3 regions of the Paenibacillus sp. JZ16 genome follow, and region 3 is predicted to be linked to each of the others. Evidence: riboswitches for the same ligand, from Rfam matches in the RefSeq annotation. Region 3 holds a riboswitch; each other region holds the start of a gene.

Region 1 (3,281 bases), 1.7 Mb from region 3:
ATGTTATGAATCTCGTCTGCTGCCAAATCGAAGCGCCATCAATAACAGCTGCTTCATAATAGGTGCTGTCGATGCTTGTGATGGTTGCCAAATAAATGACCATACCATAGCCCAGGCCCTTCCAGACATTTAAGAGAATCAAGAAGAATGGCCAATATTGCGGCTCCATATACCAGTTAATAGGATCGCTGCCCATACTGACGAGCATTTGATTGACAATTCCTTTGTCGAAGCTTAAGAATGCCCAGCCTACCGCAGATACGACCACCCAGGATAGGAAATAGGGGAGGAACATCATCGTCTGATAGACTTTGCTGGCTTTGCGGCTGTGGAGGAGGCCGATCATGATCGCGAATAGGACGGGCAGAACGATCCCCAGCACAATAAACACAATGTTGTATCCGATCGTGTTTCGAATGATGATCCAGGCGTCATTCGACTTGAATAGGAACTCGAAGTTTTTGAGGCCGATCCAAGGACTGTTAAACACATTGCTCAAAAATCCGCCGCTAATCCTGAAATTTTTAAAGGCGATAATGATCCCGAACATCGGCAAGAAACTAAACAGGATGTACCAAATCGTGGTCGGCAGCGCCAAGAGGGTTAGCTCCGTATCCTGCTTGTGCCAGCGTATTCGTAAGCGCTTTCGTTTTTTGGGTTCGGCTTGTGAGCTCATGTCTGTCACTCCTTACGGTGTTATCTCGCTTGTCGTGCACTTGTTAGTTTTATTGTATAAGAGGAAGATTCGATGCTTCCAGATAACAAACTTGATACTATAGTCAACAAACGTTAGATTCGAAAGATTTATTGCTCTATTGTTCGTTAATTAACAAGAGCCAAACGTTCAAGGTTAGACGCTCTGTGGGACCTAAGACAATATTCCAAATTTTAATTTTTTTATTGATAGAAATGGATATATTTGATATGATGTATTCACAAAAGCTACTCACGATAACGGCAAACTTGTCGAAAGGCAAGGACGCAAAGCTACAGGGTCTTCTTGACGAAACGTCAATGACAGCCAGCTACCGAACGAAGACGCTTTTTTTGTTTTTTTGGACAAACATCCACTGAATCCTGTGAAACTCTAATACGATAATGGCAAACTTGTCGAAAGACTAGGACGCAAAGCTACAGGGCCTTCTTGACGAAATGTCAAATGGCAGCCTGGCCACCGAAGGGGAGTTACAGCATGCGCAACGCAATGTTCGCGATAATTGGACTTTTTGCGTTACTGATATGGGCTCCGGTTGTACAAGCTGCACCATCTGAAGATTGGCTGGGCTTGGAGGAACTGGATCGTGGAGCAATCGTCATTCGATATGACGTGAAAGCAGGCACCAAAACGAAGCTCATGATCGGAAAAGGTCAGGATCAATATACATATGGGCTTTCGAGGGCCAAGCAGCAGGAAGTTTTTCCACTGCAGATGGGCAACGGGAACTACAAGATTTCCGTGCTGGAACAAGTCAGCGGCAGCAAATACAAGATCGTACAGGAAGCGGCAGTTAAACTTCAACTGACGAACAGCAGCCAAGTGTTTTTGAACTCTGTACAAAATGTCGATTGGAGCGAAGAGGGCAAGGCTGCTCAGCTTGCGAAAAAGCTAACCCGCACTGCTCACTCCGACAAGGAAAAAGTACAGGCTGTCTACGAATATATCGTCGGGACGGTTCGGTACGACAACGCTCTGGCATCCAGCAAGCTGACGGATTACCTTCCCGATAGCAACCGCACGATCGCTGGACAAAAGGGAATGTGCTACGATTACGCCTCCCTGTTCGCTTCCATGCTCCGAAGCCTCGATATTCCGGCAAAGCTTGTCATGGGAACCTCGGAATACGTCGATGTCTACCACGCCTGGAATGAAGTATATTTGAACGGGCAGTGGGTAACCATTGACACAACCGTCGATGCAAGCTGGAAAAGCAAAGGAGCCGGATACAAAATGATTAAAGATGCCTCCAGCTATTCAGCATCCAAATACTACTAATTAATGCGTAGCAATAAAACTAAGCTTTGGACGATTATGTCCAAGGCTTATTTCGCTTGTATAGAAATTGTATAGTTTTGGCCGATATAATGCAGGAAGCCCGCTGGGTTCTGAAGGAAAATACAGACACCAATGAATCGTGCGCCCGTAACAGGTCTTGAAGATGATGGCTCGTGAAGTCCATTATTGGCATGCATTTTGATAGAAGCATGGGACGAATCAGCGCACGAAAAAGTAAGATCGGAACCGAATATTACGAGGGTAATGATAAGATTGAGGGAGAGATTATGAAGAAAAAAGTAAGTGGAATTGTTGTGGCGCTGCTGCTTCTGTTTCAAACCCTATTGGGCACATTTGCTTGGACGGCGAATGCGGCGGGGAGCGAGCAGCCATCAGCCGCTACTGTGCAGGAATCAGAGACTGGCGTGCAGGAATTAGAAGTTAGCGAGCCAAAGACAGTCACGGATGACGTATATAACACGCCAGCACCAGCAGTCGACATGGAAGGAATACTAACCAAAGTCGTATTAACCGATGTGAACGGTACCGTGGTTGATGCGGTGTATAATCCGGACAGCAGCCTGGACATCGGTGCAGCCGTTAATCTCAGCTACGAATGGGAGCTTCCGAACGGACATGGCTACAAGAATGGGGATATATTCACTTTCGAGCTGCCGACGCAGTTTGAGATTTTTACGGACATTGACGCACCGCTCCTTGCCGGTCAAGGCGAAGTTGGCCGATTTACGGTTGATCGGAACGGGAAAGTTGTGATGACCTTCAACGATTACGTGGAGAATCATTCCAACATCAGCGGCAAGCTGGAAATTCGCACAGAGTTTAAGAAGGAAGTTCTTAAAGGAAGCACTGAAATCATTATTGCATTTCCGATAAAGGGCGGGGTTCAGACCATCATTGTGAACCTAAAGCCGCAAGGCGGAAAGCTGATCGAGAAGCAAGGGAAAGCGATCGGCAAAGATCAGATCGATTGGACGGTCCAGATCAACAAATCATTGGATAAAATCAAGCACGCGGTTCTCACAGATGAAATGCCTGAAGGCTTGGAACTCATCGCGGATTCCGTAGAGGTTTATAACCTGCAGGTTAACGGTGACGGCTCAGCGCTTCTTGGTGATAAGCTGGACGCTGGCAAGTACACCGTCCAAACGGGCGGCGGCGGCAAACTGGAGCTTGCATTCCAGGATGAGATGATCAGCAAAGCCTACGAAATTCGCTTTTCGACGAAGCTTATCGGTCAACAGTCACGGTTTGAGAATACCGCTGTCCT
Region 2 (3,281 bases), 1.6 Mb from region 3:
CAAAGCGGTTATTATGTAGTCCAGAAAGATGGGGATTCGAATAACATGGATAAGAGTTTGATTGATTTTGCGTCGGCTTCTCCGGACGTGAACGTATTCCCGTATCTGGATTTTCAGCATTGCCTGAACAAGGCGATTGATACCTATAAATATGAGCTGTTTACCTATGGTGATCCGCAAGGAATGGAGAAACTGCGCCGCACCCTGGTCTCCCATTTGGCAGGAGCTCAAGTGTTCACTTCCGCGGAGAGGATTATGATTACGGCAGGCGCCCAGCAGGCGCTTGAGATTTTGACAAAAATGCCGTTTCCCGGCGGAAAGTCCGTCATTCTGGTCGAACAGCCCAGCTACAATAATTATTTGCAGCTGTTGGAAAGTGAAGGAGTGCCCGTTATCGGAATCACCCGCACGGCAGCGGGGATCGACCTGAAGGCTCTGGAGGAGCAATTTCGATCCGGACATATTAAATTTTTCTATACGATGTCGAGATACCATAATCCGCTGGGCAACACCTACACCGCAGAGCAGAGAAAGGCCATTGCTAACCTGGCGGCGAAATATGATGTTTATATCGTGGAAGACGATTATATGGCTGATCTAGGCGAGGAACGGGGATATGATCCCATCTATGCCTACAACCGAACATCGCATGTGGTGTATTTGAAGAGCTTCTCGAAGATTATTTTCCCAGGATTGCGCCTGGGAGCCGTCGTCCTGCCGGAACGTTTGCTCGATACGTTCCGTGCTTTTAAAAGTTATGGGGATACGTCGCTGCTGTCCCAAGCGGCGCTTGAAATTTATATTAGCAACGGAATGTATGAACGGCATAAACAGAAGATTTACAGCCAGTATGAAACCCGAATGCAAGCCCTGAATGCGGCTGTGCAGCGATACGAGGGAGCCGGATGGATTGAAGCCGTGCCTGGCGACGGCGGCATATATAAGCTGTTTAAGCTGCCGCAGACCGTTAACCTGGAGCGGTTGATCAGGCGGCTGAAAGAGCGGAACATTCATGTGGTGTCCGGCAAGCTGTTCTATCTATCTAACAACCTTATGCGCGAGAAGTTTATACGTATCAGCATTTCCAGAGCACGATTGGATCAGATTGAGGAAGGGGTTCAAGCGATCGTTGAGGAAGTGAAGCGGGAAGAAGGCAATCTATGGTGATTCTTTCGGGTCATGTTTATATTTAGGTTGCATTTCATAAAAATGTATTTTATATTCATCTGGTAGTTATATGATAAAAAGCTATTACTTTCGATTGTTTCCGATATGGTGTGTTCTTCCATATTCGGCAATGATCGCGGATTTATTTTATGAAATGACATCGTACGATAATGGCAAACCCACTGAAAAGTGGCGACGCAAAGCTATAGGGGCTAAGGCGGATCACTCGTATCCGCTATGCTAGCCAGTTACCGAATACGACGGAAAAGCCTCCGTCTATTCAGACAGGGGCTTTTTGTGTTTATTTTTAAAAAAATTCCATTTCCCAACCAAATTCTTTAAGGTTGGAGAAGTAGTAGCTGACGTAAAAACTGCCAACGTTTTCAAGGAGGGAAACAAACCAATCGATTGATCCCCATCTAAACCAACAAGGAGTTGTATTCATGATTATGGACCAGGTCAGGAAATTGCTAGCTAGTAAATTAACCATTCTTAAACAGCCGGAATGTCCCAACATCGGTCTTGTTGGTCCCGTTCGGCTCCCTGTGCAGTTGGAGGACCATGAGGCTGTATTTAAATGGTATACATGGTTAAATACAGGCAATTCATTTATGGATAAGAATGACATTCTGGAATCATTATCTCAGGCAGATCTCGCTTCACATCAGCAGTCTTCCGTACTAGTATATGGCGATTTTGCCAATGAGGAGCATGCCTTGATACGGATGCACAGCATTTGCCATACGGGAGACATCTTTGGAAGTAAACGATGCGATTGCGGCTACCAACTGCGGCAATCCATGCGCATGATCATTGAAAACGGTAGTGGAGCTCTCTTTTATTTGGCGAATCACGAGGGTCGCGGAATAGGGCTTTTCCCAAAATCGTTAGCTTATCTTTTGCAAGATGAGGGGTGCGATACTGTAGAGGCCAATCTAAGCCTTGGCTTTGCAGATGACCATCGATCTTATGATGAAGCCATACGTGTACTCCAAAGCTTGCGGCAAAAACCAGTCACCCTTATTACAAACAACCCTAGAAAGCTGCAGTCTTTGCGGGAAAAGGGACTTTTAACCGATCATCATAAATCCATTTGGGGAGATGTATCCGAGCATAATAATCGGTATTTGGCAACGAAGATCGAAAAATCGGGTCATATTTACGACTCTTTGGTGGAGACCGCTTTATTATGATGGGGAGTGTTAATCATATGAAATTAGACCAACAATTTATGAAGCTGGCATTGGATTTGGCAGGTACGGCCAGTGGGAAAACCAATCCGAACCCGGTCGTTGGCGCACTGATAGTCAAAGACGGACAAGTAGTCGGCGCAGGTGTTCATAGAAAGGCTGGGGAACCTCACGCAGAGGTGCACGCATTCCGGATGGCTGATGGGTATACCGAAGGCGCAACGCTCTATGTTACGCTGGAACCAAGCCCTCAATCCTCTCCTTGCATAGAATTAGTCTTAAATTCGGGAGTCGCAAGAGTTGTCGTGGCGATGGAGGATCCGAATCCGAAGGTGGCCGGAAGAGGCATTCAATTATTGAGAGAGAATGGAATAGAAGTTGATGTGGGTGTATTGGGGAAGGAAGCCGAGTTACTTAATGAACGATTCGTGCACAATATGTCAAAACGACGGCCGTTTATCATTTCCCAGGTAGCCATGACGCTTGACGGAAAAATTGCCGCGTCAACGGGGCATTCTAAATGGGTTACATGTGATGAAACACAGCTTGTAGTACATAAATTAAGAAACAAAGTCGACGCCATATTAGTAGGAATTAATACGGTTTTGGCCGATGATCCGCTCCTTACGACCCGACTGCCGGAAGAAAGTGGGAAGAATCCCATACGGGTAATTTTAGATTCGAATTTGAGGTTGCCCGAAGATGCCAAAGTTACCGATTGTTCGGAAGCAATGACATGGGTAGTCACGAAGGAGGGGGCTGATCCGGGAAGAGTACACATGCTGCAGCAAAAAGGAATTGAAGTTCTGTTCGTTCCAGTGAACCGTTTCGGGCTGGACCTCCATGCATTATCGGATATGTTATATCAGCGAGGTGTTACCGACCTGCTGGTAGAAGGAGGCAGCGAAGTAAATGGATCATTCC
Region 3 (3,281 bases):
ACCACAAGTGAAGGCAGGAAATATTCAGGCAAATTCCGGGCTAAATACGCCTTGACTTCCGTTTCGGACAACACCTGTTTCGCAACAAAATACGCACATATTATCGGATTTCCACTTCCGTCTGCTTTGACGGCTACCGCGGCTTTCGAGATTGCGTTGTGTTCCAATAGCCGGGTCTCGATTTCTCCCGGTTCCACTCGATACCCTCGGATCTTTACTTGATCGTCGATTCGCCCGATCATTTCGATATTGCCATCCGGCAGCCACAGGGCCAAATCCCCCGTTCGATATAACCTTTCCCCGAGGAGCGGATGTTCCACAAACTTGGCTTCTGTCAATTCCAGCTGATTCACATACCCCCGCGCGATACCGTCTCCTCCGACGCAAAGCTCTCCTACTACTCCGAACGGCTGAAGCTTCAACTGTTTATCAAGAATATAAGCGGATGAATTGCATATTGGTCTGCCAATTGGAATGGTCGATTCGAAATCACGTTCGATCGGGAAGTAAGTGGAGAACGTCGTGTTTTCCGTTGGACCGTACATATGGATCATCCGCAGATCGGGGCACCTCTTCCTTACGGCATTTACGTGCTTCGGCGATAACGCTTCTCCGCCGATTAGCAAGATGTCTAACGTACGAAAGGCGTCTGGGTCCTGTTCGTCCAGATTATGGAATTGAGCCGTAGTCAGAAACCAAGCCGTAATGCGGTGGCCGATGATGGTTTCCTTCAATTTGTAAAGGTCAAATAGGTCCGTGTCCTTCATCAAATACAAAGTAGATCCGTTCAAAAGGGATCCCCAAATTTCAAAGGTCGACGCATCGAATGTTATTGTACCGGTTTGCAAAATTCGATGCTCCTTGGAAAAGTTGAAATAATTGGTATTCTTGACCAGTCTTACGATGTTACGATGCTCAACCATGACTCCTTTCGGTGTCCCCGTTGATCCGGAAGTATAGATGATATAGGCTAGACTTTGCGAGGTTGCTGCAGATATCGTATGGGGACAGCTGTCAAGGCTTAGCTGCGCGTTGTCCCAATAAATTACTTTTCCCTCAAATGCTATGTCAGGCTTCCAACTGGAAGGAGCCAGTAAAAATCCCGCTCGACTGTCCTTGAGCATATATTCGATTCTTTCGCACGGAAAATCGGCTTCGATGGGCATATAAGCGCCGCCAGCTTTCAATATGGCTGTAAGCCCGACAATCATATTGACAGACCGATCCGCGACAATCCCAACGACGCTCTCCGGCTTAATGCCGTGATCCTGCAGTGCTTTTGCAAGCTGATTCGCGCGTTCGTTCAATTCCCGATAGGACATCTGATGGTCCTCGGTCATGACCGCCGGGCGATCGGGGGTTAAACGGACCTGTTCCTCAAACAAGTAATGGACCGTTTGGCTGGAAGGATAGTCCGTCTTAGATCCGCTGAAAGCCTGAATCTGTCTCTCCTCTTCTTCCGACATCATACGTATGTCGGCAATCACCTTCTCGGGGAAATCAACTACTTCATGCACGATTCGGCTCAAGTGGCCGCTCATCTGCTCGATCGTTTCTTTTCTGTAGGAGCGGGCCGAATATTCAAGGTGTATCATGATAAATTCCTTCTTAAAAGCCGTCAAAGCAAGCTCAAACGTCCCCAGCTGATCGGATTCATAAGGAGTGGCATTGGCGTTTTGCCAAGTAAACGCCGCTTTGATGAACGGGTTGCCGCTCAAATTCTTTCGCATATTCCGATCTTCGAGTGCTTGCATCGTGGTATGCTTGACTTCTATCAGAAACTTACCTAATGGCTTATGTACAGTAGGAGAGTAACGTATAGGAAACATCTGTCTTTCCAACAGATACCCAATTACAGGATCATCCTCGCCGGTATATTTGGCAAGCAGGATCGCATAACAAGCCATAAGTGCCATATCCACAGTTATTCCGAAATTGAACGCAAGTTCATGGAGTTTTCGGGTCGTTGCAAAATCAAGGGAAAAACGAACCTGGTTTCCTTCATCGTCGGCCCATCCCCCCCTCGGCAATTCGTCAATTGATACATCACAAGTCGTTTGTTCCATGACCATCAACCTCCCGGATAATCGATTCATTAATGTCTGATTGTTAACGAACAGAAAAATCCTCTTCGCATTCTGCGATCAAGTAATGTCCCCCTTCAACCCCAAACTAGTTTTTTATAGCGAAGCCACCGTTGTTTTTTGGAACGTCAAAAAAACCCCTTTCTTCAATTCAAAATAATGAATAAAACGGAGGTTTCCCGTTGTATTCGGCAACTGGCTGGCATTGCGGTCGCAGTAGATCCCACATTAGCCCCTATAGCTTTGCGTCGCCACCTTTCGGTGGGTTTGCTATTGTCGTACAAAAATAGTATTTAAATTGTAAACCATGATTATATTATGTATTCGATTTACAATTACTGTATCTTGTTTCCAAATGAAAATCGATAGGTCTTTTGTTCAATATTGTCTTTCAAGAATGGTTTTGATGATATTGATAACCCTCATGAAACACTAGGTCGTGATAGTTAATCTTTACTAATTTTTTCCACTCCTCGCCTTCACTACACTTCACTTAACTATGTATTAAAGCTATTCTGTTCAAAAGAAAGGCTGCGATTTTCTGTAATTACTTGGATATTAGATGATGGCTGATCAAGAAAATAGTTCTATTTTTTAACTTCACTCCTATATCCATTGACCTAATTGCGACAGCAGGAATCATCAAGTCCAATAACTTTTGCCTCCTGTCAAACAGGACTAAATTACCATCTATAACTGGTAAGGACATTTCGCTTCCGATCAGAAAACTTTCATAAGTTCAACCCACTTGGTAATTCCATCCTTCAAGTTCCCGGTCTAATGGATCACTGGATAATAAAATAAAGAGCCGTTGTCCAGGACAACGGCCTCATATTGCTATATGTCATGAACAGTTTTAAAAAGGTCCGGTTATTTTCACCTTGATTTTATTGGATTCAACTGTTACCCCGTTCAATGTAATTCGAATCGACAACTCGGCTTGCCCCGGATGCTTGGCGATAATCTTTCCTTTGGGGTCGATCACCGCCTTATCCGGACGGCTGCTCAAATACTCAATGTGAGCGCCGGATAACTCCTTAGTCGTTCTTCCTCTCTCAAGGAAGACTTCGTAGGAATAACCGACCTCATCTCCGGGGTGAAGCTGGAGCGATTCAGCCTCGAGCTGTACTTTGTCCAGCGGCATGACCAGATTCGGGTCGCTATACTTCATCAGCTCGCTGCCATATTTGAAATAGA

The links. Region 3 has a riboswitch for cyclic di-GMP ahead of BJP58_RS04110 (non-ribosomal peptide synthetase). Riboswitches for the same ligand answer to the same signal wherever they lie in the genome.
Region 1: it holds a riboswitch for cyclic di-GMP, as region 3 does, so the genes downstream of both, BJP58_RS11935 (transglutaminase-like domain-containing protein) here and BJP58_RS04110 (non-ribosomal peptide synthetase) in region 3, are expected to answer to the same signal.
Region 2: it holds a riboswitch for cyclic di-GMP, as region 3 does, so the genes downstream of both, BJP58_RS11575 (GTP cyclohydrolase II) here and BJP58_RS04110 (non-ribosomal peptide synthetase) in region 3, are expected to answer to the same signal.

The regions. Positions count from the first base shown of each region.
Region 1 covers NZ_CP017659.1:2,653,862-2,657,142, reverse strand. Annotated here, with positions in the region: gene BJP58_RS11940 (ABC transporter permease) at 1-676, opposite strand, end outside; cyclic di-GMP riboswitch class I at 947-1,033, shown strand; cyclic di-GMP riboswitch class I at 1,091-1,179, shown strand; gene BJP58_RS11935 (transglutaminase-like domain-containing protein) at 1,193-1,993, shown strand; gene BJP58_RS11930 (collagen binding domain-containing protein) at 2,203-3,281, shown strand, end outside.
Region 2 covers NZ_CP017659.1:2,556,941-2,560,221, reverse strand. Annotated here, with positions in the region: gene BJP58_RS11580 (aminotransferase-like domain-containing protein) at 1-1,167, shown strand, start outside; cyclic di-GMP riboswitch class I at 1,330-1,423, shown strand; gene BJP58_RS11575 (GTP cyclohydrolase II) at 1,611-2,360, shown strand; gene ribD (bifunctional diaminohydroxyphosphoribosylaminopyrimidine deaminase/5-amino-6-(5-phosphoribosylamino)uracil reductase RibD) at 2,378-3,281, shown strand, end outside.
Region 3 covers NZ_CP017659.1:933,814-937,094, forward strand. Annotated here, with positions in the region: gene BJP58_RS04110 (non-ribosomal peptide synthetase) at 1-2,066, opposite strand, end outside; cyclic di-GMP riboswitch class I at 2,272-2,366, opposite strand; gene BJP58_RS04115 (hypothetical protein) at 2,941-3,281, opposite strand, start outside.